3 regions of the Sporolactobacillus sp. Y61 genome follow, and region 3 is predicted to be linked to each of the others. Evidence: riboswitches for the same ligand, from Rfam matches in the RefSeq annotation. Region 3 holds a riboswitch; each other region holds the start of a gene.
What was found. Region 3 has a riboswitch for S-adenosylmethionine ahead of metE (5-methyltetrahydropteroyltriglutamate--homocysteine S-methyltransferase). Riboswitches for the same ligand answer to the same signal wherever they lie in the genome.

Region 1: another riboswitch for S-adenosylmethionine. It lies ahead of metC (cystathionine beta-lyase); the one in region 3 lies ahead of metE (5-methyltetrahydropteroyltriglutamate--homocysteine S-methyltransferase).
Region 2: another riboswitch for S-adenosylmethionine. It lies ahead of ABNN70_RS01575 (aminotransferase class I/II-fold pyridoxal phosphate-dependent enzyme); the one in region 3 lies ahead of metE (5-methyltetrahydropteroyltriglutamate--homocysteine S-methyltransferase).

What each region holds. Positions count from the first base shown of each region.
Region 1 covers NZ_CP159510.1:241,206-251,218, forward strand. Annotated here, with positions in the region: gene ABNN70_RS01220 (FAD-dependent oxidoreductase) at 1-1,288, opposite strand, end outside; gene ABNN70_RS01225 (rhodanese-like domain-containing protein) at 1,302-1,604, opposite strand; gene ABNN70_RS01230 (rhodanese-like domain-containing protein) at 1,688-2,005, opposite strand; gene ABNN70_RS01235 (metal-sensitive transcriptional regulator) at 2,052-2,315, opposite strand; gene ABNN70_RS01240 (SDR family oxidoreductase) at 2,588-3,226, opposite strand; SAM riboswitch class I at 3,609-3,725, shown strand; gene metC (cystathionine beta-lyase) at 3,820-5,007, shown strand; gene ABNN70_RS01250 (vitamin B12 independent methionine synthase) at 5,036-6,163, shown strand; gene ABNN70_RS01255 (AraC family transcriptional regulator) at 6,752-7,753, shown strand; gene ABNN70_RS01260 (SDR family oxidoreductase) at 7,981-8,946, shown strand; gene ABNN70_RS01265 (hypothetical protein) at 9,193-9,360, opposite strand; partial or broken gene guaA (glutamine-hydrolyzing GMP synthase) at 9,610-10,013, opposite strand, start outside.
Region 2 covers NZ_CP159510.1:305,648-315,660, forward strand. Annotated here, with positions in the region: gene ABNN70_RS01555 (dicarboxylate/amino acid:cation symporter) at 1-806, opposite strand, end outside; gene ABNN70_RS01560 (Dabb family protein) at 1,413-1,727, opposite strand; gene ABNN70_RS01565 (bifunctional homocysteine S-methyltransferase/methylenetetrahydrofolate reductase) at 1,792-3,663, opposite strand; gene metC (cystathionine beta-lyase) at 3,645-4,850, opposite strand; gene ABNN70_RS01575 (aminotransferase class I/II-fold pyridoxal phosphate-dependent enzyme) at 4,843-5,964, opposite strand; SAM riboswitch class I at 6,060-6,174, opposite strand; gene msrA (peptide-methionine (S)-S-oxide reductase MsrA) at 6,320-6,856, opposite strand; gene ABNN70_RS01585 (HAMP domain-containing sensor histidine kinase) at 6,846-8,147, opposite strand; gene ABNN70_RS01590 (response regulator transcription factor) at 8,160-8,831, opposite strand; gene ABNN70_RS01595 (ABC transporter permease) at 8,911-10,013, opposite strand, start outside.
Region 3 covers NZ_CP159510.1:3,050,877-3,060,889, reverse strand. Annotated here, with positions in the region: gene ABNN70_RS14635 (DUF1259 domain-containing protein) at 345-755, opposite strand; gene metE (5-methyltetrahydropteroyltriglutamate--homocysteine S-methyltransferase) at 984-3,290, opposite strand; SAM riboswitch class I at 3,382-3,498, opposite strand; gene ABNN70_RS14625 (EAL domain-containing protein) at 3,665-5,527, shown strand; gene ABNN70_RS14620 (globin-coupled sensor protein) at 5,672-6,955, shown strand; gene ABNN70_RS14615 (MoxR family ATPase) at 7,197-8,162, shown strand; gene ABNN70_RS14610 (DUF58 domain-containing protein) at 8,159-9,355, shown strand; gene ABNN70_RS14605 (transglutaminase domain-containing protein) at 9,348-10,013, shown strand, end outside.

The sequences.
Region 1 (10,013 bases), 410 kb from region 3:
CCGAGTTAAACGGCGGCGCATAGGCAAGTTCAAGCTCAGTCAGGTCATGAACCGTCATCTGTCCATGGATCGCCGCGGCAAGCACATCGATGGTTTTATCGATCCCCTTTTTGCCAACCGCCTGAGCACCCAGTAACTTTCCGGATTCCGGGTCAAAGAGCAGCTTAAGTGTCATCTGCGAGCTGCCCGGATAATAAGACGCGTGATCCGGCGGACTGGTGTGCAGCGCTTCATAAGGGATCTGATATCTCTGCAGCATTTTTTCACTTAATCCTGTTACAGCGGCAGATGTATCAAAAACTTTCACAATAGATGTACCCAGAGTCCCCTTGTAACTGCGTTTCATACCGCTTAGAATATCAGCAACCATTCGTCCCTGGCGATTGGCCGGTGAGGCGAGTGGAATAACTGCGGCTTTCCCGCTGATTGTCTGAGTCACTTCGATTGCATCACCGATCGCATAAATATTTGGATCACTGGTCTGTAGCTGATCATTAACCGATATGCTGCGGCGGATACCCAGCGCTAAGCCTGCTTGCTCAGCTAAGGCTGATTCTGGAACGACGCCGACTGATAAAAGGGTCAAATCTGTCGCTATGCGCCGCCCATCATCCATCACCAGAACGGCACCCTTTTCTTCAAAACCCGTGACGGTTTTTCCTTTGAGCACCTCAATACCGTGCTCTTTCAGTTCAGCTTCTACGCTGGCCGCCATTTCCGGGTCAAGCGGGGGAAGGACTTGATGCTCCCGTTCAATGATCGTCACTTTAAGTCCGCGTTCTGCAAGGTTCTCGGCCATTTCCAGGCCGATAAAACCGGCACCGATAATCACGGCCCGATCTGCTTGACGCTGCTGCAGATCGTGAACAATGCGTTCAGCATCCGGAACATCGCGTAGCGTGAATACATGCTCCGCCTGGTCCATTCCTTTAATTGGCGGACGCATCGGGTGCGCCCCGGTTGAGAGAATCAAAGCGTCATAGGTTTCTTTATAAGTCTTTCCATGATGAGTAATGGTCACTTCCTTTTGTTCTCGATTAATATGTGTTGCTTCACTTTCTGTCCGCACATCCAGACGAAAACGCTGGTACAGCTTTTCTGCCGTCTGCACAAGCAGCTGTGACCGTTCCTGGATCACGCCGCCAATAAAATAAGGAAGACCGCAGTTGGCAAAAGAAACATAAGGACCGCGTTCCACGACAATAATCTCTGCTTCTTCATTTAATCGGCGAAGCCGCGTGGCTGCCGACATCCCACCGGCCACCCCGCCAATAATGACGTATTTCATTGCATTTCCCTCCTTAGCGTTCAATCGGTCCGTGCCAGTTCATCATTCCGCCGGCCATATTTTTCACCTTAAATCCATTTGCGGACAGGATGGCAGAAGCCACATCGCTTCTGTTTCCGGATTGACAAACCATGATGTGTTCTTGCTCTTTGTTGATTTCACCGATTCGGTTCGGAATCTCATTAACCGAAATATTGATCGCCCCCGGAATATGTCCCCCGGCAAATTCAAACGGTTCACGGACATCAATAATACTTAACGGTGTATGGTTGCGCACCAGACGTTCGACTTCTTCAGGTGTCAGTTCTTCATACATGCTGTTTTCCTCCCTGGATCATTTCTTATCAAAAACCTGCACAGCATTATACCCGTGGGGGTATAATTTACTCCATAAAAAAACTACCAGCGATTCATCCCGCCGCGTACATTGGTCACTTTTTCATAGCCCGCTTTTTTCAAAAACTTGCAGGCGACTGAGCTTCTCATACCGCTTTGACAGATGACGACGACTTCTTTTTCTTTCGGGATCTTGTTGAGATGATTTTTCAAAGTTTGCAGCGGAATATTGATAAAGCCCGGGATGGATCGACTGCTGAACTCCGGCTTTGTGCGCACATCAAGAAAGTATTTTCCCTTTTTATCAGGCAGATAAGTCTCTTTTAGTTCCGAAGTGCTTATCTTCTTTATTTTAGGTCTGCAAAAGAACAGGCATTTCATATTTATTTTTCCTCCCTTCGCCATCGATTCACGGCATCTTGATTCCTTAGCGACTTTTCACCAGCATTTGAACCGCTTCATTTACGATGGATTCAGTTGATCCTTTACCGCTCTCAATCTGCTCCCGCAGACAGGCTTCCAGATTCTTTCCAATAACTAAACCAAGTGCACGATCCATTGCCGTCCGGGCAGCAGTCATCTGGGTCACTACACTGCGGCAGTCTTCACCTTGTTCCATCATGTTAAGAATTCCGCGGATCTGACCATCAATTCGTTTCAATCGATTTTTCATTTGCGCTGTATACTCCATGAACAATCCCTCCTTATACCCCTATGGGTATAATAATTGATACATTTTTTCCTGTCAAATAAAAGGACTGTAACCAAATAATTGGGATATCCTTTAGATTCCACGAAGTAAAGAACCTGACGAAATTCATCATTCCGTCAGGTCCATCTATCTCGATCTTGTCTTATTTATAGCTTTGGGTGATGCTTTTTATGCTGTTCAGCGGTGTGGTGCAATTAAGTAACTATTTTCAAAGAATGCGCATTCCAGAAACAAGCGCCTAATAAAACGACTTAAAACCAGGCGGGTTTGTCACCGTCGGTATGCGGTTTATCTATTCCGACCGAAGCGTGCACTTCTTTTGAAGGATCCTGGATAAGGCGGACAACAAAAGCAGCAACACTTTTTCTGGAAACTTCCGTCCCCTTGAACAGCTCACTCTTCTCGGTCGTTTCATAGTCAATTTCATCTTTATTTGTCAGCCAGGCGGGACGAATGATCGTCTCATCCAGACCTGAGTTTTCGATGACTTTTGCCGCTGCGCCGTAGCGATCCAGATAGCTGCCCAGCTGCTGTTTGTTCCATTTACCGAAGTTGCCCGGAACCTCATCATAGATACCGAGCGTTGAAATCCAGATGAGTCTCCTGACACCGCTCTTATTCATGGCGGCGGTCACTGCTCTGGCCTGCTCTTCAATATTCTGTCCAGCCAGATTGGCATAGACCACATCAATCCCGTTCATCGCTTCGATAAGCGCACTCTGATCAGTCGCGTCACCACCGATGACTTTTTCTCTGCGGGCATCGGCCGGCGTCAGTCGATTCGGACGACGCAGAAAAAGTGTTAATTGCGCCTCTGTCTCCGCAAGCAGCAGCTGCTCGGCAAGTCGGGCAATCTGACCATTGGCACCTAAAATAAGTACACGAACCATCGATCCAGCCTCCTTGATTTTTATAAGAACAGGTTTCATCCCTGTGCCTTTACTTACTATTGTTTGCAATTATAGTCTATCTTCTTACAGGCCAGTTGTAAAATCAGATCAGCTGGAACTGAAGGGTTCGCTGATCCTTATGGCTATCTATTCATCCCTCAATCTGTTTATTCTCTACAATCACTCGATCCAGCCAGGTAAACAAAGCCTTTACAGTCCGGCACATCAATAGGTACATGTACTTCATGGCTTCCTTCCCAAAATCAGGCAGGTCCCGATACTTTCTGTTTCAATAAATTCGAAATTATAATGTTTGAAAGCTTGCAAAAAAAACTTTTTGGCGTAAAATAGGGTTCAACTAAACAAGTTAAAATGATTCATTTTCTTATCTAGAGAAGTTGAGGGACTGGCCCGATGACGCTTCAGCAACCGCCGTATCTACGTGATCCGGTAAGGTGCTAATCCCAGCAGACACAGTGATGTGACTGAGGGATAAGAAGAGACATTCGAGCGTATGGCTCTCTTCTTCCCGAAGAGAGCCTTTTTATTTTACGCAATTGCTTCAACAAATTTTTTGAAAGAGGTGCCTGTCAATGGCTGACGATTATCAGTTCCCGACCCGGATTGTCCGCGACACTGTCCGGGTAGATCCCGAGACTGGTGCGGCAAATGTTCCTGTCTATCTGTCATCCACATTTCATCAATCAGATTTTGATCACTTTGGGAAATATGATTATACACGATCAGGAAACCCGACACGTGACGCTTTAGAAAATGCCATTGCCGATCTGGAAGGAGGCGTCCGCGGTTTCGCCTTTGCCTCGGGAATGGCTGCTATTTCCACAGCATTTCTGCTTCTGTCAGCGGGAGATCATGCCGTTGTTCCCAAGAATGTCTACGGAGGAACCTTTCGTATTTTAACTGAAGTACTTGGACGTCTCGGTATCGACCACACCTTTGTCGATACAACCCGGCTCGATGAAGTAAGGGCAGCCATCCGTCCGAACACAAAAGTCATCTATGTCGAAACACCGTCCAATCCAACGCTTAAGGTCTCAGACATCCGCGCCATTGCGAAAATTGCAAAAGTTCATCGATGTTATACCTTTGTAGATAACACCTTTATGACGCCGGTCTTTCAGCGGCCGTTGCAGTTAGGTGCCGATCTGGTGCTGCACAGTGCGACAAAATTTATTTCCGGACATAGTGATGTTATTGCCGGTCTGGCCGTAGCCGGAAATAAAGAATTGGCAGACAAGCTGTATTTTTTGCAGAATGCACTGGGTGCCGTGCTCGGCGTCCAGGATTCCTGGCTGCTTTTGCGAGGCCTGAAAACACTGGATGTACGGATTAAAAAGTCGGCGGCATCCGCCTTAAAAATCGCTTCATTCTTCTCGGATCGTCCAGAAGTCAAAAAGGTATTCTATCCCGGATTACCCGGACATCCCGGCTCGAAAATCCAGAAGCAACAGGCAATGTCCGGCGGCGCCGTGCTCTCCTTCGAACTGGAAAACGAGGCGGCGGCGCGCACGTTTGTCAACCACATTTCTCTGCCGATTTTCGCCGTTAGTCTCGGCGCCGTCGAGTCGATCCTCTCCTATCCACCGAAAATGTCTCATGCGGAACTCAGCGAAGAAGAGCGAATCAAAGCTGGTATCGGCAGCGGTCTGCTCCGTCTGTCCGTCGGTCTGGAAGATGCGGATGACTTGATCAAGGACTTCACCAGGGGCCTTACAGCAATCAATGAAAAGAAACAGGAAACAGTGACCAGCGTTAACTGACCAATATCTCATTCAGGAGGAAACAAAAATGGCTATCACAACAACCAAAACAGTACCCTTTCGATTCGACCAGGTAGGCAGTCTGCTAAGACCTGATGAACTTAAATCCGCCCGCGAAAAGTTCCTTTCAGGAGAAATTACCCGGTCAGATCTGACCAAAGTAGAAGATGAAGAAATACGGAAAGTTGTCGCGAAACAAGTCAATCTCGGATTGAAAGCTGTTACGGACGGTGAATTCCGTCGCAGCTGGTGGCACCTGGATTTTCTGGCAGGGTTGAATGGTGTTGAAACCTATTCACAACACGCCAGCTATAAATTTAAGGGGGCAAAAACACGCGATACGAATGTTCGTTTCTCGGACAAAGTGTCTTATAATCCGGATCATCCTTTTTTCAAAGCCTTTGAATTTCTGAACAGCATTGTTCCCAAAGGGATTCTGGCAAAACAAACCATTCCCAGCCCCACGCTCTATTTCCGTGACCATCGCGACGACAATGCCGTTAAGTTCTATGCTTCCCGCCAGGATTTTCTGAAGGACCTGGCAGTCGCCTATCGTCAGACCATTCGCCATTTCTATGATCTCGGCTGTCGCTATCTGCAGCTTGACGATACAACCTGGGCTTTTCTGATCAATCAGATCATCAACGCCAAAAGTGCTGAAGAAAAGGCAAAATATGAACAAATTGCCAAAGACAGTGTGACCGTCATCAATGGTGCTCTTCAGGACCGCCCGGAGGATATGACGATCACTACCCATATCTGTCGCGGAAATTTCCGTTCCACATTCCTTTTCTCCGGCGGTTACGGACCGGTGGCAAAATACCTGTCGCAGCTGAATTATGATGGGTATTTCCTGGAATACGATAACGAACGGTCCGGAGACTTTTCACCGCTCGGCGATATTTTCACCAAGGGTTCGGATAAAAGGATTGTTCTTGGTCTGGTCACGTCTAAATTTCCGGAACTTGAATCAGAGGAAGCATTGGAAAAGCGCGTCAGGGAAGCGACTCATTATGTTCCGCTGAACAATCTCTGCCTGTCTACACAATGCGGGTTTGCTTCTACTGAGGAAGGGAATAAATTGACTGAAGCTGAGCAATGGGCCAAATTAAAACGTGTTATCGACACGGCTCAAAAAATCTGGTCAGAGGCCTGATGATTAAAAGAGAACCCTTAAAAGATGCACGGCGCACCCACTATTTGGAATGCACCGTGTTGTTTCGTTCTTTAACAAATCTAAATAACACAGGCAAAAATAATTTCTCCAAGATGCTCAGATGCTTGATCTGATCACTTTTCTCGATCGCACCCTGTGCATGAAAAAAGTGTACGAAAAAAGAATCCAAATCTGGTAAAATTAAATCACCACACAGCCAGAGAGGATCCTTCTTTTGAGTACGTTTTACGCGAAAAAGCAGACAAAATCAGGTCACCCTGGTGCGCTGATGATCAAGAATCGACGGTTTATCATGACCAATATTAGCTGTCTAACGATCATATGGCCAATTAACGATTGCATGAAAACGCTCAACGATTAGAGAAAGAGGATGTCACAAAGGTCTATGACTGTGCGACATCCTTCTTTACTTTGCAGCTGCATAAGGACACAAAATGAAGGTACAGACTGCTTGCTAAGCTGGCCGGTATAAACTTTGCCTGGAAGGGCCTGAATTTGATGAACCTGATCGGGTATCCATTAGAGTGAGGATAGATAAGCACCATAATTATTAACTGCATGCCCGCCATGTCGGACGATCAAACGGAAAAAGGAGTTGCTTTCGAGAAAATGAGTCTGGATGATCATGCGGCCACGCCGATGTCAGATAATGCCAATGGATCGCTTAAAGCGGAAACCATCAGACTGGCTAATCTGATTGATACTCATTCTTCACATGATGGGACCTATGCCGCGCGAATCCCCGGGTTATATGTCAATCGCTATTCGCGAATAGAAGCCGCGGATTATGTGCATACCATTTACTCGCCTGCTGTCGGCATTGCAGCACAGGGTAAAAAAATCATAACTGTCGGAAGGGATGTCTATGAATACGGAGGGTCACGGATTTTTATTGCTCCCGTTGCCTTACCGGTTGCCATGAAAACCATTTTGGCCAGCCCTGCCGAACCGTTTCTGGGAGTAGGGCTATATCTCGACCCGCAAAGGATCGCGGTGTTGGTGTCGAAAGTATATCCGCAGGGCTTGCCAACGATTCGTAATCGGCGTGCGGGTTATGTCATGGATGCTGATTTGGCTCTGATTAATGCCATGGCAAGACTGGTCGATTGTCTCTCTAGTCCCGGCGATGATCATTTAATTGCCCCGCTCATCACGGATGAGATTTTCATTCGACTTCTTCGCAGCCCCATCGGCGTTTACGTTGCTGAGACCGTTTTTGCGGAATCCAGCATACAGCGAGTTGTGAAAGCAATGGACTGGCTCCAGAACAACTTCTCCCAGCCATTTAAAATCGCTGATTTGGCAGAGATGGTCCATTTGAGCGAGTCCTCTTTCCGTGAGCATTTTAAGTCCGTCACCGCGATGAGCCCCTTGCAATACCGTAATGTACTGCGTCTTCAAGAAGCCAGGCGGCTGATGTTATCCAATCAAATGGATGCGACAACTGCATGCCGAATTGTGGGATATGCGAGCGATTCCCAATTCAGCCGGGAATACAGTCGCTTCTTTGGAAGCCCGCCAAACAGAGATATCGCCAGATGGCGCCAGAAAAGACAGAATTTAAACTGACCAGGATGCCTCGTCGCCCTTTTTTCATATCCTCGCTGCTTCAAGGCTTGGCGCTTTTTTTGAACAGGTTTCGTTAAATCGAGCAATAACTCAATCAGAACACGCAAACATCCAAGTGAACCCTCTTCTATAATTAGGTTAACCATGAGACGACCGTGCAACTCGCTTACGGCACTGAGCATGGTTCAAACCACCCAATTATAACTGCTTATAAGGAGGTTTTTCATATGCGTGTTTTTGTTACGGGAGCGACCGGATTCATCGGATGGGCGGTTGTTCGTGAACTAATGGATGCCGGCCATCATGTTATCGGCCTTGTTCGTTCCGGGGAAGCTGCCAAAAGGCTTATTGCCCTTGGTGCAGAGGCTCACCAGGGTTCAATCGAAGACCTGGGAAGCTTGCGCAGCGGTGCTGCCGCTGCAGATGGCGTCATTCACACAGCCTTCTTCCATAAGTTCTCTCATGCACGACTATCAACACGCCTGCGAATAATGTTTGGTGGAACCCCCCGTCAGGCGCCATTGCGATTCATGACGGCAGCTGTCGAGACGGACCGACGTGCCATTGAGACACTGGGTACCGCGCTTTCCGGCCGCGACCGCCCTCTTGTTGTCGCTATGCCGACACTGACCCTCACTCCCAATCAACTCGGAACGGAGGACAATGCGGCTGACCCTGATTCCGCTGGAAAATTACGCGTCCCGTCGGAAAAGACAACGCTGGCGTTAGCCGATCAAGGCGTTCGTTCCTCAATTGTTCGTATCCCTCCACTTGTACACGGTGATGGCGATAAGCATGGGTTCGTCCCGAGCCTGACCGACATCGCTCGCAAGAAGGGCATTTCAGCCTACATTGGAACTGGAGCCAACCGTTGGCCAGCTGTGCATCACCTCGATGTGGCACATCTTTTTTGCCTCGCTTTGGAAAAGGCCCCGGCAGGGTCGCGGTTTCACGCTGTTGCCGATGAGGGCGTGCCCTTTCGTGATATCGCCGTCGCCCTTGGCCAACATCTCAACCTGCCGGTAAAAAGCATAGACGCGAAAAAGGCAAATTCGCATTTCGGATGGCTGGGCGACTTCGCATCAGTCGACAACCCTGTATCAAGCGCATTAACCCATAAACGCCTGGGGTGGCGCCCCGTGCATCCCTCTCTAATTGAAGACATTAATCAAGGTTACTATTTTCAGAGATAATAGGATCTCTCTTCCGGCCTTTGTGCTGATCAGACCACTTTTCAAGTATCACTTTCGCTTCTAAAAACAAAGCGCTTCCCTTGATTGGGAAGCGCTTTGTTCATTCCATGATCTTTAGATTTCTGTGCGGTGCCTTCGTATGCGTCTTCGAGGATCCGCTTCTTTCATTAAGTTTTCGTCGTTTTAATGATACATCGGATTTTATGATGGCGTTTTATTACTTCAACCTAACTGGCTAATTTGATTTTACAAGTGGCCAAATTTTTTATTTTTAGAAAAAGCAGTTTGAATATCACCGGGAGAAAGACCTTCGGTGGAAGATTCCTGTAAAAAAGCCACCATCTGCCGGCGATCCGCTTCCGAAAGCGTACCTGGCAATAGATAGAGCCGCGTTCCCGCTTTAGCGTTGGCCAAAACATCATGACTTACTTCAATCCCCAATTTGGACAAATAATTGGGCGATACGGTAAAGTACCAGAACGGCCGAAGCGGAATTTTTCCGTCTATTCATCTGATCGTATGCTTAACCGAGTCCCCTAACTGATAAGAGCGGATCCCGGAAAGCCTCCGTCTGTATTTTTCATATTGGGGTAAATCGTCCCTTATTTTTGACCATACGACTTCAGATTTGCCCTCTGTTTTGGGAGAAAATAATTTCAGAACTTCTTCAAATACGTAGATGAATTCATTGCCGATGATCCTGCGCTTTTTCTCAGTATCACCGACATCCGCCAGCTTGTCCAAGAAACGCTTTTGGCATCGACAGGGATAAAGTTCATTTGAAAACGGTTTTTGAATGTATCGATGACGCCTTCCGCTTCCCCTTTTCGGAGCAGTTCGTGATCGACAAAAACCCAGGTAAGCTGGTCGCCGATCGCTTTGTGGACAAGCGTTGCCGCAACCGATGAATCGACTCCACCGCTCAGCGCGCACAGCACTTTGCGGTTGCCGACACTCTTGCGGATCTCTTCAGCTTTTTCATCGAGAAAATGTTCCATTGACCAGGTGGCATTCGCGCCACAGATCGAAAAGATAAAATTGCTCAGCAGATCATTGCCGTACTTTGT
Region 2 (10,013 bases), 480 kb from region 3:
GCGGCTTCTGATGAGCTGGTTCCGAAAACAAGCAGCAGTTCATCTTTGATATATCTCAGATAGGTGAAAAGATTGAATCCGGCAACCCTGCAGATCAGGAACAGTACAACGAAAATAAATAGCGCCATCGTCGCATAAACCGAAAGCATCAGTTTAATCAGCGGGCCAATCGTCTGCAGGCCGAAATTGCTGATGGTGTAGGCCATCGCACCGAATGCGCCGAGCGGTGCCGCGTACATGATGTATCCGATGATTTTAAAGAAGACATGCGAAACCTGATCAAAAAAGTCAACAAGCGGACGCCCGTGTTTGCCGAGTGCCGACAGGCCGAATCCGAACAGCACCGAGAAAAAGAGCACCTGGAGGATATCTCCCCGGGCAAAAGCATCGATCACATTTCCCGGAACAATATTGAGGAAAAATTCACCCCAGTTCATCTCCGATCCACCACTGGATGTGAATTTCGAGATATCCCCGCGGGGCATCTTATCCGGATCCAGACCTGACCCCGGTTTAAGAATATGAGACACAATGAGCCCGATGATCAGGGCGATCGTTGTCACGACCTCAAAATAGATCAGTGCTTTTCCCCCGACCTTGCCCACCTTCTTCATATCACCCATTCGGGATATTCCGACGACAATCGTCAGGAAGATGATCGGGGCAATCACCATTTTTACCGCCTTGATAAAAGTTGTTCCCAGTACTTCAAGATGGGAACCGACGTCTGGAAAGAAGGCGCCTGTAAGAATACCCGCGACGATCGCCACCGCTACCTGAAAGGTCAGGTTTTTCAATAACCGCACAAGAACATCTCCTCTGTTGATAACGTTTTCATTTTTTGCAAAGCAAAAAAAGGCTGATAATGTGAACTTTTTGTGTATTTATTATATCACATTTAATCAATTAATCCATACTGATATAATATTTCATTTGATTCCACAGAAGTGAAAATCAGTTCCCGTGCGGTGCAGAAAACAGGCCGGCATCGCTGCCAGGTGGCTCTGTAAATTAGACGGAGAAATTCCGCCTATCCTAGTAAAAAGAAAAAAGGCGAACTTCAATAGACGGAGGAATTCCGCCTATTGATTCAAAAAAATGAAAAGGGGGTATTTTTCATTGCCTAAACGGAATTTCTCCGCTTATCATACTCTGAAACCTGTTCTATTCTGCCTTTAAGCGGAAAATCTCCGCTTATTAAAGACGACTCCCATTTCCAATGATGATCCTGTTAATCATCTGCTTCATGCGGCTGGCGCGATCCATTCTGTTCTAAGCGTCACCCCATGATGACAGGATCAACACGTCGATTCAGGTTGGCTTTAAACTCGCCACAGCTTCTCAATTTTGGGCGATTTCAGCCGAAACGAAAAAGCCTGTCCCACACAGGAACAGGCAGCACCTATTCATCATTATTTTTCAGACGGAATTTCAAAATCAACTGCGAGGGAATCTACAAGTCCAATTTCTTTCATATAAGATACCACCGCCTGATGCTCCGGTGACGGAGTGTAGTGCTCATGGTCGGCTTTCGTCGGGAAGCGAACGGTCAGGCCCAGAGAATAGCCCTTGCTTCGCGTCGAGTAATTCTGCCCGGCCTGAATATCGATAATTCCCGGCAATTCATGGATTAAATGCCGCAGCCGCCGTGCGGCTTCCTCTTTCTGCGCTTCTGTTGTCCTGTCGCTGAACTTGAACAGCACTATATGTTCAATCAAGATAAACACCCCTTTTCATAAAATAGATGCTTCGTCTATCCATCATATCACGATTCTGGAGTCTGATGTCTTTTTATCGGGCACTGTGGCTATGCAGCCGGGCAAGGTCAGGCAGGATACGTTCTTTTTCTTTTACATACTGAATCAGCTCAACCGACATCGAGTACCGGCTCAGCGGCGTAATCAGATAAATACCGCGGAAGTACTGCATGGCCGTATCAATCAGTTCTTTTGCAATCGCGAGTCCCGTTTGTCTTTCTTGCGCTTTACCCTGCTCTGCGGCCAGCGCCATCCGCTGCCGAACCTCATCGGTCAGCTGAATACCCGGCACTTCGTTATGCAGAAATTCAGCGTTACGCGACGAGGTCAGCGGCATAATGCCAAGGTACACCGGGGCCGATACCCCGCTTAATGTCTGACTGATTTCAACGATCCGCTTTTTATCAAAGACCGGCTGAGAGATAAAATAGTCGGCGCCACAGTCGATCTTCCTTTTCAGGCGCTGAACGGCACGGTCGAGATTACGGACATTGGGATTAAAAGCCGCGGCAACTCGAAAATGCGTGGGATGACGGAGACTTTTTCCTGAATAAGAGATGCCCCGGTTAAACTTTTTCACCAGTTCAATTAATTGCATGGAGGACAGATCATAAACAGAGGTCGCTCCGGGAAAGTCACCGATCTTTGTCGGGTCTCCAGTCACAATCAGCAAATCATGAAGTCCCAGGATATCCAGCCCCATCAGATGGGACTGAAGGCCAATCAGATTGCGGTCACGGCAGGTCAGATGAATCAGCGGCGGGATGGTAAAATGCTCTATAATCAGCCGCCCGATTGCTGAGTTACTGATACGCGGTGACGCCAGCGAATTATCGGCCATGGTGATCGCATCAGCGCCTGCATCCTGCAGGGCCCGGACCCCTTTAAAGAACTTATCAGTCTTTAAGTTGCGCGGGGTGTCGTATTCGACAAATACAGAACGGCCACTGATCGCTTTTTTATAAAGCGGCGTCTCGAGATCATTTTCCCGGACGGTGATCTGAATCGATTCGACGGGTTCGGTAACCGATTTAGTTACCAGTGGCTCAAGTTCGGAAATGCCCTGCCTGAAAGCTGCGATTTGTACCGGTGTCGTCCCGCAGCAGCCGCCAAGCAGCCGCACTCCTTCATTTCGGAATTTTACCGCATATTTTTTAAAATATTCCGGCTTGGTCTCATAATACAGCTTTCCGTCACGGTAATCCGGAAGACTGCCGTTCGGGTAAGCAGACAGGAAAGCGTGCTTCGGAAGCGGGATGCCGCTCAGAGCCTGAACCATATGAAACGGACCCAGTCTGCAATTTGTCCCGACGATATCGGCTCCGAGATTTTCAAGTTCGGACAGGGCGGAGGCAAAAGGAAGTCCATTTAGCAGAACACCGGGCTCCTGCATTGACACATGGGTGATAATCGGCCGATCGGTCATCTTTCGCGCGATCTTCAGCACATGACGCAGTTCATCAAAATCATAATAGGTTTCAAGAAGCAGACCATCTACACCACCGTCAAGAAGCGTTTCCGCCTGTTCACGAAAGCTATCTGTAATCTCGCTGAGGCTCGAGGGCTGCTGCCTGAGGCCGCGAATCCCCCCAATCGTACCGACCACAAACGTTTCCGGCCGGGCTGCACTTCTGGCCAGTTGAACAGCCGCCGTATTGATGGACCTAACCTCCTTTTCAAGTCCGTACCGCGCCAGTTTAATCGCGTTCGCCCCGTACGAATTAGTCTGAATCAGATCTGCTCCTGCGTTGATATAAGCCTCATGGACGTGGCGGATATCATCTGCATGTGAAAGATTCATTTCCTCAAAACATCGATCAATGCCATAGGAATAAAGCAGAGTCCCCATCGCGCCATCACCGATCAGTATTCTTTTCTTTAATTCATTCAAGATAGATGTCCGCAAGACACTCCACTCCTTACTGCGCCATTCTTACTTTTTCTTACTGCTGAAAGACCCCTCCGGAGGTCACAGATCAGGTCCTCTGAGTCTTCAAGGCCGACGGACAGCCGAAGCAGTCCGCTGCTGATTCCGGCGTCTTTCTGTTCATCCGGTGAGAGCTCCGCATGGGACATTCTCGGCGGATAAGACAGAATCGACTCAACAGCACCAAGGCTGACTGCGAAAACCGGGATTTCGACCCTGTCAACGAAAAGCCGCGCACCGGCCTCATTCCCCAAATCAAACGACAGAACCGCACCTCCGGATTCTGACTGACGGGCCTGCACGGCGTGCCCCGGGTGGTCAGGCAGGCCGGGATAATAAACATGCCTGACCTCAGGCTGCTCAGCCAGAAATCCGGCAATTTTACGGGCAGATGCCGCCGACCGGCGAATGCGGACGTCCAGCGTTTTCAGTCCTCTGAGCAGAAGCCAGGCGTCCTGTACACCGAGGACGGCACCCAGCGCGTTTTGCAGAAAATACATTTTTTCCGCAAGTTCCTCACTTCCCGCCACGGCAAGCCCGGCCACAACATCGCTGTGACCGGAAATGAATTTGGTTGCGCTGTGGAGGACCAGATCGGCGCCAAGCGCAAGCGGACGCTGAAATACCGGACTCATAAAGGTATTGTCTGCGAACGTATAACATCGATGGGCTCTGGCAATCTGCGAGATTGCGTGTATATCCGTAATCCTGAAAGTCGGATTGGACGGCGTTTCAATATAAATCACTTTCGTATTCGGTCGAATGGCCCGCTCGACCGCATCCGGATCTGTCATATTGACAAAAGTATGTTCGATGCCAAGCCTGCCCAGAACCTGCGTCAGAATCCGAAACGTCCCGCCGTACACATTCTTCGGAACCACCGCATGATCACCGGAAGAAAGCAGCAGAAAAGCTGTCGAAATCGCCGCCATGCCGGAGGAGAAAGCAAACCCGCGGACACCGCCTTCAAGACGGGCAATGGCCTGTTCCAGCACTTCCCGCGTCGGATTGCCTGATCGGCTGTAGTCATACTTTCCGAACTGATCAAAACTTTTCTGATGAAACGTCGATGACAGGTAGACCGGTACATTCGCCGCACCGGTCTGTTTATCAACTGCCACCGACTCCCGGATCAGCCGTGTCGAAAATCCGAAAGAATCAGCCATGAACCGCCGCCCCCTTCTGTAAAGACCGGAACGCCTGATCCAGATCAGCAATCAGATCATCCGGGTGTTCAATTCCCGCCGACAGGCGAAGCAGCCTGTCGGACAGACCGTATTTCAGCCGCAAAGCTTCGGGAATATCGGCATGCGTCTGTGTCGCCGGATAGGTGATCAGACTTTCCACACCTCCCAGACTCTCAGCAAAAGTAATCAAGTGAAGGGCTTTGAGAAACGGCTCAATATACGCTTTCTTCGTCAGTTCGAAGCTGACCATGCCGCCTTTTCCCGGATACAGCACTTTTGTGACAAAAAGCTGCTTTCCAAGCCAGGCAGCAAGACGCCCGGCATTCTCCTGGTGCTGCCTCATGCGCAGGGCCAGTGTCTTGAGACCGCGTATCAGAAGCCACGAATCAAACGGATCCAGAACCGCACCACAGGAATTGTGATACACTCTCAGCCGTTCTGTCACTTTTTCCGAATTGGATACAACCAGTCCGGCCAGTACATCGTTATGCCCGGCCAGGTACTTGGTTGCACTGTAGACGACCAGGTCTGCCCCCTCGGCGATCGGTTTCTGCAGCACCGGAGTATAGAAGGTATTGTCTACAATCAGCAGTAAATGATTTTTCTTCGTGATATAAGAAAGTTCAGAGATATCGACTTCATGCATCAGCGGATTCGTCGGTGTTTCAATGAACAGCGCTTTAGTCTCCGGACGGATGTCAGCCGCAAGTTCTTCAACGCTTTCGCCGTCCCAGTAAGTAAAGGAGAGGTGAACCTGTTTTGCGAGGATTTCAAACAGACGGTACGTGCCGCCATAAAGGTCACGCGAGGCAATAATGTGGTCACCTGAACTGAAGAGTGAAAAGACAAGCTGAATGGCACTCATACCAGAACTACAGGCAAAACCTTCCTGCCCGCCTTCGATTTCGGCAATCGCCTTCTCGAGGACGGATCGTGTCGGATTTCCTGTTCTGATATAATCATAGCCCTTGGAAATGCCAATGCCCTGATGCCTGTATGCCGTCGATAAATAAATCGGTATATTCACCGCTCCTAACTGGTCAAACCCATTCCCAATCTGCGTCAGCTTCGTTTCCGTCTGATAGTTTGACATGCTCAGTTCCCCCTTTATATATTCAGGGATATCCGGTGCCCGGCTAAAAAATAACAGCCTTCTTCGGAAAGAAGAAGGCTGTTTCACCAGGTTTCTTCTTATCCCTCAGACTCCTTGTTTGGTCTGCTGGAATTAGCACCTTGTCGCCTGCTTTCGGCGACGGTTGCTGAAGCGTCATCGGGCCAGTCCCTCGACTTCTCTTGATAAGAATGGTTTTATTCATTCGTTTTCAGTTGATAATTAGTTTACAATACTTGAATGGTATTTTCAAGATCTGTTTTCTATCCTTATGCAGAACAGTCAGATTTCATGATGCAGGAAACCAATGATCGACCCGTTCAGCTGGGTCAACCGTTCATTTTTTCTGCCAGTTCTTCCGGATAAAGACGCCCCGGCCGGATTCAGCAATTTCTCCGGCATAGCGCTCCGGATTCTTTCGGTAGAACTGCTGGTGCTCCTCTTCAGCCGGATAGAACGTCGCAGCCGGCAGGATGCGCGTGACGATCGGTTTCCTGAATTTTCCGCTTGCTGCCAGCGCCCTTTTCGATTGTTCCGCCAGTGCCTTCTGACGTGCATTGTGATAAAAAATCGCCGTCCGGTAATTTGAGCCGCGGTCAATAAACTGGCCGCCGGCGTCGGTTGGATCAATCTGCCGCCAATAGAGTTCCAGCAATTTTTCATATGGAAAAACGTCCGGATCATATGTAATCTGTACCGCTTCCATGTGGCCGGTCGCGCCGGACTTAACCTGTTCATAGGTCGGATCGGCGACATGTCCGCCTGTATAACCTGAGACTACTTTGATAATCCCGGGAAGTGTATCAAAAGGTTTCACCATGCACCAGAAGCATCCCCCAGCAAAAACCGCCTGCTCCCTCTGTTTACCTTTCATCTGTATCATCCTCTTTATCGCGAGTCAGCTGTTTCGCCGTTACGTCTTTTTCAAGCGGCAGCCGGACTGTAAATGTGGTTCCCTGATTTATGGCGCTGGTTACATCAATTTTACCATGATGCCTGGCAACGATCCAGGAAGCGATAGATAGTCCGAGCCCTGTCCCGCGCTCATCGCTCCGTGAGGCATCTGCCTGGAAAAAACGGTCAAATACGTGCGGCAGATCGGCTTCTGAAATTCCGACTCCGCTGTCTGAAACAGAGAGGCGGGCCATTTTCCCGTCTTTATCAGCCCGAACTGAAATATGACCTTCCGCTGATGTGAATTTCATCGCATTGTCCAGAAGGATGACCAGCAGCTGATGAATGCGCTGCTCGTCTCCGGTGATCACCAGGGTTTCGCAGGCGGTCACGCGAAACGCTTTTCCCTCAAATTCAGCCATTTCCGCAAATGGCTCACTTACTTTTTTCACCATCAGCTGCAGATCCAGCGGTTTCAGATTGACTTCCAGACGATTGGCATCTGAGCGGGCCAGAGTCAGCAGATTGCCAACCAGTTTCGACAAACGCCGTGTCTCACCCAGCATGACGGCAATGTCCTCCCCGCTCTCCTGAATCTTTTTCCGGGGCTGCCTCAGGAGCCCTTCAATCTTCAACTGAAGAATTGACAACGGCGTTCGCAGTTCATGAGACGCATCAGCAACAAACCGGTTCTGCTTATCCCAGGCTTTCTGAATCGGACGGAGCGCGCCTCTCGCCAGAAAATAGCCCACTATAACAGATACGAAGGCGCCTGTCAGAAGTCCGTAAATAATGATCGACAGCAGTGTGTTCAGCAAATTGCGTTCGACGCTGACATCCATCGCATAAACCGCAGTATACGACTCGCCCTGGATTCGAAGTGTCCTAGAAATCACATGATAAACATTTCCATGTGCGTTTTTTTCCTCTACTGTTCCTTTATTTCCCGGAAGAAGCGGTTTGAAGAATGTGATCGTTTCTTCGTCCGTTAAGGTATCGCCGAAACTCGACAGAAAAAGTTCTCTGTCCTTATCCATAATCAGACCGATCACACGCGGATTCCGCGACCGCGGATCAGCTGGTTCAGTACCATCGAGCCTGCCCTGTAAGACAAAGACACGATCAGGTTCCATCCGCGATAGCATTTGATCGGCACTTCTGAAGGTCACGGCTTTTTCATAAAAATAGATGACCCCGCCGAGCAGTGCCAGCATCAGGATCAGAAGTACCGTATTCAGTCCAGTTAATTGAATCAGTGTTTTTCGAAACATCCGGGTCCTCACTCACTTATCGGTAAGCATATAGCCGATTCCTCTTACCGTCCGAATATCGTTACCGTAACCATAGTCTTTCAGCTTTTTCCGGAGCTGATGAACATAAACTTCGACAATACCTTCCGTCGTATCCGAATCAAACCCCCAGATCCGGTCGAAAATCTGCTGACGGGTGAGAATCTGATCCGCATTTTCTATCAGGTACTCGAGCAGCTCATATTGTTTCGTTGTGAGCGGCAGCTCATTTCCGTCTGCGGTGACCTGCTTGCGCTTATTATCCATTTCAATGCCCTTATACTGAAGCACATGATTCAGCGAAAGAGGTGAACTTCGCCTCAGAATAGCTGCCACCCGCGCTTTCAGTTCCTGATTCTGAAACGGTTTGACAATGTAATCATCGCCTCCAAGGTTCAGCCCTTTGACACGATCATCCAGCGCATCTCTGGCAGTCAGGAAAATGACAGGGGTATCAATATTTTTTTCGCGCATCTGCTTCGTGACCTCGAAACCGTCCATTCCGGGCAGCATCACATCCAGAATCAGTGCGTCATAAATATCCTGTTCCGCCATATACAGAGCGTCTTCTCCATTTTCTGCGGCGTCTACCTGGTAATCTTCCGACAGCAGGCGCACAATCTCTTTTAATAACTGCTTATGGTCTTCAACAACCAGGAGCCTCATATGCTGTTCCTCTTTCTTCTGATTATCCTTTTGTTTCTTCCATTTTACACATGATGGTTCTGTTTTTAAATGCCTTCCTTCATTCCGTCCGCAGCGCATCGATCGGATTCAGCCGGGATGCTTTCCAGGCCGGAAAGACACCGAAGACCATCCCTACTGCCGCGGAGAACAGAAAGGTAAAGGTCATCACTGAAATGGAGAATACGACCTGAGTACCAGTGAACGTCGCATAAATTCCCGCAATGGCAGCGCCGAGTGCGATCCCGAACAGTCCCCCGAGCATACTTAAAACTCCGGATTCAATCAAAAACTGAAGGAGAATATCTTTTTGTCTGGCGCCGATTGCTTTACGGATACCAATCTTCCGTGTCCGTTCCGTCACAGAAACGAGCATAATATTCATGATTCCGATCCCGCCGACAAGCAGGGAAATACCAGCGATCCCGGCAAGGAGCATCGTCATGGTATTAGTGACCGAGCTCATTGCTTCCATGACATCCTGCTGGTTAACGACACTGTAGTCATCTGAACTGCTGTATGTCCGGCTCAGAACACTGCTGACGCCTGCCATGGCCAGGTTAACACTGTTACTGTTTTCCGCCTGAACATAAAATTGTGAAATATATGTAGTCTTCATCAGCCGCTGTGCTGTGGAAAAAGGAATGAAGACTGAATCGTCGCTGCTCTGACCCATGGACCCGCCTTTGGCATTTAATACACCAATGACATGATATCTCCCGCCATTAATCAGGATACTCTTATTAACAGGCGACGTGTTGCCGAACAGGGTCTCAGCAAGTGAACTTCCCAGAACAACATTTTTCTGCCGGAAGCGCTCATCGGCATCTGAAAGAAAACTGCCCTCCTTCACGGTCAGCTGCCGGATGGACTGATAGTCACCTGTTGTCCCGATGACCGAAGCATTGGAGGTTGTTCCTCCGTATTTAATCGTATATCTACCATTCAAAACAGGTGCCGTCTGTTTCACACCGTACACATCGTTTACCTGATCAAGATTGTCCATTGTAAAAGGCGTGTCACTGTTTGAGATACTGACCGTGATCAGATTAGTCCCCAGTCTATTTACACTGTCGGAAACGGATTTTCCTGAGCCCTGTCCGATGGCGAGCAGGGCAATCACAGAAGATACGCCAATAATAATCCCGAGCATCGTCAGCGCCG
Region 3 (10,013 bases):
ATATATCAGCCGATTTGGAGGTTTTCAGCCAATCTGGGGATTTATCAGCCTATATCCAAGTTTTATCTGTCAATCAAATTTTTTATCAGCCGGAACGATGACAGGTCTTTTGTCCGTGAGATTTCGTTCTGCTCAGTATGTGATGATTGGGGTAACGATCCTGATTCTCTTATTCGTCTGTCTGACACCTCTTCTCCTCTCAGGGGGATGACAGAGTCTTCAGATCAGGTGGAGGTGGTTGCCTGTGAAACATGAGGCTATTGCATGTAGACAAAAACCTTCTCCATCACGGAGAAGGAAAAAGAAATGCATCATGAAGGTCAGTACATATTACCCTGAGTGAGTCATCGAGATTTTTTAAAGAGGCCGGCTTCTACTGCGGCTTCAAAACTATTTCTGGCAAACTGGAATGGATCCCCTATATTTTCCCAGTGCATGTACATTAACCGCGGTTCATCAAACAGCCAGTGATTATGAACAGCTGTTACGATCAGACCTCTTTTTCTTAATGCAGTCAGAAACGGATTGATTTCCTGTTGAAGAATAACCGATTCACCTAAGTTAAGGGTTTCCCCTCTTTTACTGTTTTCAAACGAGAGGGCAAAAGGGAGTGCCAGAGGTGAACGGGTTCGGCGGTTCAGAATGGTCGCATTTATATTTCTGAGCCGTTGAACCACACAGGCTGGAGTAGACGTAATCACTACTCCGCCAATAATATCTGCAAGTTTTTGACAGGTTGATGAGGTTGATGACATATACACATCTCCAATTCATTTTGATAGTGTATGGTATGTGAATTGAAGACAACCCGTCCGGGCAAATCAGTGTTATGTTATAAAAGGGTGAGTGTTTGAGACTTATGACAGACCCTGCTCAGTTACGCTCCCTTATCCCTGGCAGCGTTTTTTTGATACGCTTCTGCCGAAATGTTTATACTTAAGCAAAAAAAAGCCGCCATCACGGCGGCTTTCGCATTTTGATCCTTATTTTCCAACTGTATTTTCGAGTTCCGCACGCACTTCACGGGCAGCTTCAACCATGTTTCTGAGAGCCGGAATCGCTTCTTCCGGTTTGCGCGTTTTCAGGCCGCAGTCCGGGTTGATCCAGACGATTTTCGGATTGAGCACCTTCAGCGCACGTTCGGCGTAGGACTTCATTTCCTCAACGCTCGGAATACGCGGACTGTGGATGTCGTAAACGCCAAGTCCGATGCCTTTTTTATATTCAAAGTCTTCAAAAGTGGAGATGATTTCCCCATGGCTGCGGGCCGCTTCGATTGAAATCACATCGGTATCGAGTGCATCAATGGCACCGATGATTTCATCGAATTCCGAGTAACACATATGTGTATGGATCTGTGTATCATTATTAACGAATGACGTGGCGAGCCGGAATGCATATACGGCATCATGCAGGTACCCTGCCTTCTTTTCTTCCTTCAGGGGCAGCCCTTCGCGAAGCGCTGGCTCGTCGACCTGAATCATCCGGATATCTGCCTCTTCCAGGGCGTGTACTTCTTTTTTCAGTGCAAGTGCGATCTGATTAAATACAGTCGCCTGACTGATGTCATTTCGAACGAAGGACCAGTTGTAAATTGTAACCGGACCGGTGAGCATGCCCTTAACCGGCTTTTTTGTCAGCGACTGGGCATAGGCACTTTCCCTGACCGTCATTGGCCCCCGCCAGGCGACATCGCCGAAAATCAGCGGCGGCTTGACGCAGCGCGAACCATAAGACTGTACCCAACCGAAACGGGTAAAGGCAAATCCGGCCAGCTTTTCGCCAAAATATTCGACCATGTCATTACGTTCAAATTCGCCATGAACGAGTACATCAATGCCGATATCTTCCTGAATGTCGATCCATTTCGCTATTTCATCTTTAATAAACCGGTCATATTGATCCTGCGACCATTCGCCCCGGCGCAGTCTGCGACGCGCGAGGCGAACTTCTTTAGTCTGCGGAAAACTGCCGATGGTTGTGGAAGGCAGGGGAGGAAGCTTAAAAGCATCCGCCTGAATAGCCTGCCGCAGTTTCCAGGAACCGGGACGTGCCGGCAGTTCCTGGTCGAGATGACTCAGTTCCTTCTGCACCTCTTTATTGTTGCGGTGCACGGAAGTTTTCAGAGCAGAGAGTTCTTCATTGTTCTGCCGAAAAGCGGCGGCGGCAGAAGATGCGCCCTCGTTCAGCGCATGAGCCAGCACAACGACCTCGTCAAGCTTTTCATCGGCGAAGGACAGGGCACCTTTCAATACAGGATCCAGTTCCCTTTCGTTTTTGACGGTAACGGGAACATGAAGCAGGCTGCACGATGGAGTGACCCAGAGTTTGTCCTTTCCTCCGACCGCATCGAGCAGGCTCTTCAGTTCACTGAAGGTCGCCTGCAGATCTGCTTTCCAGACATTGCGTCCGTCAATGACACCGGCGGCCAGCACTTTGTCCTGCGGGAATCCAAACGTCTTTACCGCCTGCAGATTGGCTTCTTTTCCGTAGACGAAGTCCAGTCCGATGCCGTCAACAGGCAGGTTGACAACGGTCTGATAGGCGTCAACTGCTTCAAAATACGTCTGAAGCAGGATCGACAGACCCGGTGTGCCGTCTTTAATCCTCTGATAGACGTTCTGGAAGACGGACACGTCCTCTTTCGGCAGCGTTTTTACAAGAATCGGTTCATCCAGCTGTACCCATTCCGCTCCGGCAGTCCGTAATTCATTCAGGACCTGGATATACAGCGGGATCAGTGCATCCAGGAGCGTCTGAAAGTGATCCCTGTTGTACCCCTTGGAAAGTTTAAGCAGGGTCACCGGCCCGACAAGAACAGGTTTGGCTGTAATACCGAGTTCTTTTTTCGCTTCGTTGAACAAACGGAGCAAGCGATTTTCGGTAATAAACGGCTTCGTCTCATTACTGATTTCCGGAACAATATAGTGATAATTTGTGTCAAACCATTTGGTCATTTCTGAAGCTTCCGCCTCTTTGGTGCCGCGCGCGATTGAAAAGTAAGTCTCAAGGGAAACCTGCTTTTCTCCCGTGTTGAACCGCTCAGGAATCAAACCGAATAAGACCGCGGTATCCAGAACGTGGTCATAGAAGCTGAAGTCTCCGACCGGAATCAGATCCACACCAATTTCTTTCTGCTTCTTCAGGTTATTCAACCACAGCTTTTTCGTTGTTTCCAGAAACTCCCCTTTGGAGATCTTTTTTGACCAGAACCGTTCCACAGCTTTTTTCCATTCCCTTTTTTCCCCAATCCTCGGATAACCGAGATTGGCACTCAGCACATCTCCCATGCTCTCATCCTCCCGTTTCTTCGTTTTTTCTCTCAAGGTGCAAAATTAAAAGCCTCTCTGAACCAGAGAGGCTTAAACGTTCATCAGCACCCTCTTATTTCTCAAAACTTCATGTTCGAAGTTTTGCTGGAATTGGCACCTTTTTCATAAAAGATTGAAAGGTTGCCGGGCTTCATTGGGCCAGTCCCTCCGCCGCTCTAAATAAGAGTTTCTTTTTAAGTTTACAGAAATTTTAGCATGAAACCGGGTATCCGTCAATGCCGGAGATGAATTTACCACAGATGTAAACAATTGATTCTCAGGCGACGATAATAAAAATGTGTGTGTGTGTTTAACCACAGTCAATCCATGACGACAGACAAGCAGGTGGCAGCATGAAGAAGGCAATGGAAAGATGGAAAAGTGAACTGAAAAAAGTGGACGTACACATCGATACTGATGATGAACGGTTACAAGTACAGATAAAATTGATCGGGCTGACTGCTCTTGATCTTAGAATACTGAAATGGGCACAGCCGGGAATGAAGGTCTGTTTCGGTCAAATAATGGATGACTTCATGAGGATGATTGAGGCGTTTCCGGAACTTAAGAGTCGGGAGGAGCCCGGTGCGTCAAAAATCCTGAAACAATTATTCTATGACCAGCTGATCTTCGTTTTCAGCGGGCAGATCGATCGATCGGTTGTGCAAATATGCAGAAGGAAAGCGTCTATCCTTTTTGCTCATAAAATGACTCCCTCTTACTATCTTGCCTGTCTCTCTCACCTGAGACATCTGACGGCAGAGGCTGCCTTCCGAAAATGGAAAACCGTGTTTCAGCTGACACAGATTTTAACTTCTATGGATAAAATGATGAGTTTTGAACAGCAGCTGGTCATTGAAGCCTATCAGGCGTACGTAAGAGAAGCGGAAAATCAGAAAGAAAAAGCCATGCGCTATAAGGCCTATCATGATACACTGACCGGTCTTCCAAACCGCAGAAGTGCAGATGAGGCCATCCGTATAACCCTTGATTCGGCGCGCAGAAACAGCAGGACGTGCGCTCTGTTTACCATCAATATTGATCGATTCAAGATGGTGAATGAAGTATACGGCCGTCATTGCGGCGATCTCTTTCTTCAGACAGCCGCCCGGCGTCTGCAGCAGGCTATTAAGTCCTATGACACGAAGCTGTTCCGGATCAACAGTGATGAGTTTTGCGTACTCTTGCGCGATGATCTCAGCCGTGAAACGCTGGCTGCACTGGCTTCCCGGATGGTCGCCATTTCCGGTCAGGCATATATGATAAAAGGACGGAAAATCTTCGCTACCGTCAGTGTCGGCATTGCCTGCTACCCGCGAGACGGAGAAAATGATCTGCATCTTCGAACGAGTGCGGAAGCCGCATTGAGAGAAGCAAAACAGGGGAAAACCGGCTTTTTCTTTTACAATAATGAACTGCATAACCGTCAGCTTCAGAAGGTGGGGATTGAAAATGACCTGCACAGCGCGTTACATAAGAATCAGTTTCTTCTCTATTATCAGCCTCAGATCCGATCAGGGGATCGGAAGGTTATTGGAACAGAAGCCCTGATCCGATGGAGCCATCCTCAATGCGGACTCGTTTCTCCGAACGGGTTTATTCCCGTCGCAGAAGAGACCGGGCAGATCCGTGAAATAGGGAACTGGGTCATTCAGGAAGCCTGCAGACAGATGAAAGCCTGGCAGGATGCCGGCAGTTGCAAAATCCCTGTCTCGGTCAATCTCTCTTTCAGCCAGTTCCATGATGACCAGCTTCCTGAATACATCCGGCACGTGCTTCAGGCAAACGGACTGGAACCTCAGTATCTGATCCTCGAAATCACCGAATCCATGATGGCGGAGGATTTCAGACATTCAGCCCGGATGCTTCGTGAAATCAAAGATATGGGGATTAAAGTCAGTGTGGATGACTTCGGGACAGGTTACAGTTCACTCAGCTATCTGAAGCATCTGCCGGTCGATCGTATTAAGATTGATCGTTCATTTGTGACGGATATCGCGCAAAATAAGCGGGATAAAGCGATTGTGGCTGCCATTGTTGATCTGGCGGAACACCTCTTAATTGAAGTCATTGCCGAGGGTATTGAAAATGAAGAACAGCTCCATGCCGTCGAGCAGTGCCGCTGTCGTGCGATCCAGGGTTTTTATTACAGCCGGCCGCTTTCATGCGGAGATTTCCAGCGCTATATGATGACCGGTGGCGGTGAGATTTCATAAACAATATCGGAACACCGGAAATTGTCGCACTTCTGTCACAGGAAAAACGCTTTCTGACTCCCCGATAAAAGCAGATAACGGGATAGACTGTAATTAACTGCTATTATGCTCTGCAAGAGTGAAGAAGGAGAGATGTTGAGAGAAATGCGTTTTCGAAAAAGACAGATTGAAAGCGACTGGCGGAGTGAAGCCAAAAAGGAAAGCGTCAGGATCCAGGTGCAGGATCAATCGGTACGTGATAAGCTGAATATGCTGGATATGACGGCTGAGGACCTGCAGTTTCTGAAAGCAATCCGTCCTTTTGCTGAGAAGGACATTAAAGAGATGGCGCGAAACTTTTATGCCAGCTTCTATCATATTGAACCGTTAAAACAGATTATTGATCGATACAGTTCGATTGAGCACTTGAGTCAGACCCTGTCCGTTCATGTGATGGAGTTTTTCTCAGGAACGATCGATGATGCCTTTATTGAACGCCGGTATCAGGTCGGGCAGATCCACTATCGGATTGGTCTGAAACCCGCTTATTATATGGGGACGTTCCAGAATCTGCAGAGAAGTCTGACCGATCTGATTTATACGATCACAAAGGATCCATCTGCTACCCGGCGCATGATCCATGCACTCAATAAAATGATCAGTTTTGAACAGCAGCTCGTCCTTGAAGCTTATGACAGGGAATACGAACAACAGCTCAGACAGGAATACGAAGTGGGAAAAGACGATCTCAAAGCAGCTATTACAGGTGTCAGCAGTGATTTGAATAAGCTGTCCGGCAATACTCTGGAAACAGTAAAAAATCTGCAGGATCATTTTCAGTCGGTCAGAAAATCCGTCCTCAAGAGTATTCAGGAGGGCCGCCGTGCCCGGCTGAAAGCATCTGACGGCAGGAACCGGCTGGAGCATCTCTTTAAACAGGTCGGAAAGGCCGGTGAGTCTGTGAGAAATCTGGGAAATATGGTGCATGTACTCGAAACGTCCGGCCAGGAAATCAGCCGGGTTTCGCTGCTTGTTAAAAACATCTCGGAACAGACCCACATTCTGGCCCTGAATTCGGCGATTGAAGCCGCAAGAGCAGGAGAAAAGGGCAAGGGATTCCACGTCATAGCGGATGAAGTGAAAAATGTCGCTGAGGAAACCCATCAGGCGATGATCGACATATCGGATAGAACGGAGCACTCAACCCATGTTACTGAACGGGTCATCCGTTCCCTGAAGCAAACGACCCTCACCATCGAGAACGGCATGAAACAATCCGGAGAAACCAGGCAGAAGCTTCAGGACATGATCCAGTTTGTTGATACCACCAGCCTCCTGTCTGAAGGCATCGGTAAGCATGTTGATGAACTCGTTCATCTGGCAGAGCAGCTGGCCGGCCGATCGGAATCGTTGAACCAGTCGGCGGATCAGCTGATGCAGAAGCTGTGATGGGTCACTCCGAAATCCAGGGTGATTTCCTGACCTTCTGACTGTTTAATAATCAAAATCAGACTTAAAACAGGGAGATCATGCGAAAGGTTTCATGATCTTTTTTTTTTTTATTCTTTTTGTCATAAAAAGTGACAACATCATGACGGGAAAACCGATTGTTGGAAATGGACACGGTAATTTTGTACAATTAATCTATTGGTTGAAATAGTCAGAACATATTGAGAAACGGGGAAACGCCATGAACCAAAATTCTGATGCACATGATCTGATTTCAGAAATGATAAAAAATGTCGAGACGGTTGTGATCGGAAAACATACAGCAGTGAAACTGATTACTCTGGCGATGCTTGCGGGCGGACATGTTCTGATCGAAGATATTCCCGGTGTCGGGAAAACCAGGCTGGTCCGTGCCATGGCCCGCTCAATCGGAGCGAAGTTCAAGAGAATTCAGTTTACCCCTGATCTTCTTCCTTCAGATATCACGGGACTTTCCATATATAATCAGAAGAGCGGTGAATTCGAATTTCGTCCGGGTCCGCTGATGGGCAACATTATCCTTGCAGACGAAATTAACCGGACGTCACCGAAAACCCAGTCAGCACTGCTTGAAGGGATGGCGGAAGGCCGGATCACAGTAGACGGTGTGACCCGCCAGTTGCCTGAGCTGTTTTTTGTTATGGCGACGCAAAATCCGATTGAATATGAGGGCACCTATTCTCTTCCGGAGGCACAGCTTGACCGTTTCCTGCTTAAACTTTCTCTTGGTTATCCGTCGAGAGAAAATGAACTTGAACTTCTCAACCGGATGTCGGGTAAAGATCCGCTTGAGGATCTCCGTCCCGTTCTTTCAGTAGAAGATATTCTGGAGATGCGCCGTGAAGCGCAGCAGGTTTATGTCTCGGACGGGATTAAAAATTATCTGCTGGATATTATTACGGCGACGAGAAATCATCCCATGATTTATCTTGGCGTGAGTCCGCGGGGGACGCTCAGTATGATCAGCGCTATCCGTGCCCGTGCTTTTATCGAGCAGCGTGATTTTGTCGTTCCGGATGATGTCAAAGCGGTCGCCCCCTATGTGCTCAGTCACCGGCTGGTGATGAAACCGGAAGCGGCTTATTCCAGTCTGACGGCAGAGACGGCCATGCACGAGATCCTGGATCATGTGAAAGTACCGGTGCGGGATAAGAAATCGGTTAAATGACGCCTCTTCACACGTTCTTTCACCGTTTAACGCACAGCGTCTGGTTACATTATGGTACCGTGCTTTTCGTCCTCGGTCTGATGTTTGCTTTTGCCCTGGCTCAGGGGAGCTTTATCAGCTGGTTTCTCTTTTATGTGTTTTTACCCATCGCTCTGTATATCACGTTACTGATGTTCTATCCACGTCAGTTGATCCATCCGGTCAGAACTTTTCAAAATCAGCAGCTGCATGCCGGTGACACGCTGAAGATCGATCTGATTCTAAGCAGAACACACGCTTTTCCCTTTATCCTGCTGTCTGTTACGGACGGGCCTGATGATTCAGAGGAAAGTGGGTCGGTAAAGGTTCACACCAGCGCGTCGTTCTGGTCTGGGAAAAGCGTAACCGTTCACTATGCCATTCCTGAGATCAGACGCGGAGCGCACCGGTTTTCTACTGTGCAGGTGAATATTGAAGATCCCCTTGGCTTTTTTAAACGGAAACTGATTCTGCCCTGTCCTCAGTCTGTTCTTGTTTTTCCAAAAATCAGTCAGATCCGGCTGAATGACCGAAGGATGGGAAACGTTGACCCCAGGTTTACCTCACAGGACATCGATCTGTCCCAATTCAGTGGCATAAGGGCCTATCAGCCCAATGACAGGATATCCTGGCTTGACTGGAAATCAACCGCGCGCAGCGGTCGGCTGGTAAGTAAGCAATTTGATCGCGATCTGGAACGGCACGCCTCCATCGTTCTTGTGGTCAAAGACCATGATTCCGGTCCGGTGTTTGAACGCAGTATTTCTTTCACTGCATCGTTTGTGAAAATGCTGCTGTCGGCAGGATACACCGTGCGGCTGGCCTGCAGTAATCGTCAGGCACCGGCCTATTTACGGGGTGATGTAAAAAAGGGGATGCAGGAAGCAGGGAGACTGCTCGCCGGTCTGACCCGGCAGGATGCTCTGCGAACAGAAGATGTACAGCTTGCCGTGAATAGCAAAGTTGCCGGTTTTGCAGTCAGTACGGATCCGGCCCTGGCGGCTGCCCTTATTGAGTTTGCCCGGGCAAAAAAACAGCGTCAGGCCCTTTTTCTTGTCACCGATCGGCCGGGAGACGCTGATATTGGCCGGTTTGCTTCCCCTTATCTTTCTCTTTTTGTTGTGGCACATGATCATTTTGACAGTCTGATTCAAGCGAGGGATAAAAATGGCTGATTCGTCAAAAAAATGGTCTCAGACTGTGATATATATACTGGCTGCAGTCATTCTCTGGCTGTGTGTGAAGCCAGTGACTGTCCTGACGATTCTCCGGTCGGAGACGCTGCTTTTTACTTTTATTGCGGGCCTGATGCTCCTTCTCTATTTTCGCCTTCCCGGCTGGATCTATTTGGCAGCCGGCGCGGGTATGATTTTTTTCAGCGTTCATTTTTATTTCTTCAATGCTACACCGCTTTTTGCTTTAAGCTGGATCCGTGACGCCGCAGGAGATATTGTTCATAATGCGGCCCTGGTCTGGAATGGTCAGCTGTTCATTTTGTCCGATTTGTTTAGTGCGTTCTTATTCTTTGTCATGGTCTGGCTGATCTGCTTTACGGTCCGGTACTGGCTGAGAAACGGACATATCTTTCTGTTCCTCTTTCTGGCTGCTGTTGCACTTTCTGTTGTCGATACGTTTACGTTCTATGATGCGACCCCGGACATGATCCTTGTCACAGTCCTGGGTCTGGTCATTCTGGGTATCAGCAAATGGGTTGAACTGAAAAGCAGCGGGACGGGATCGAAAGCCTCTTTCAAAGCATGGGTTATGACGGTTTCAGCTGCTGCGGCAGGGGTCCTCCTGCTTGGCATACTTGCGCCAAAAGCCGAGGCTCAG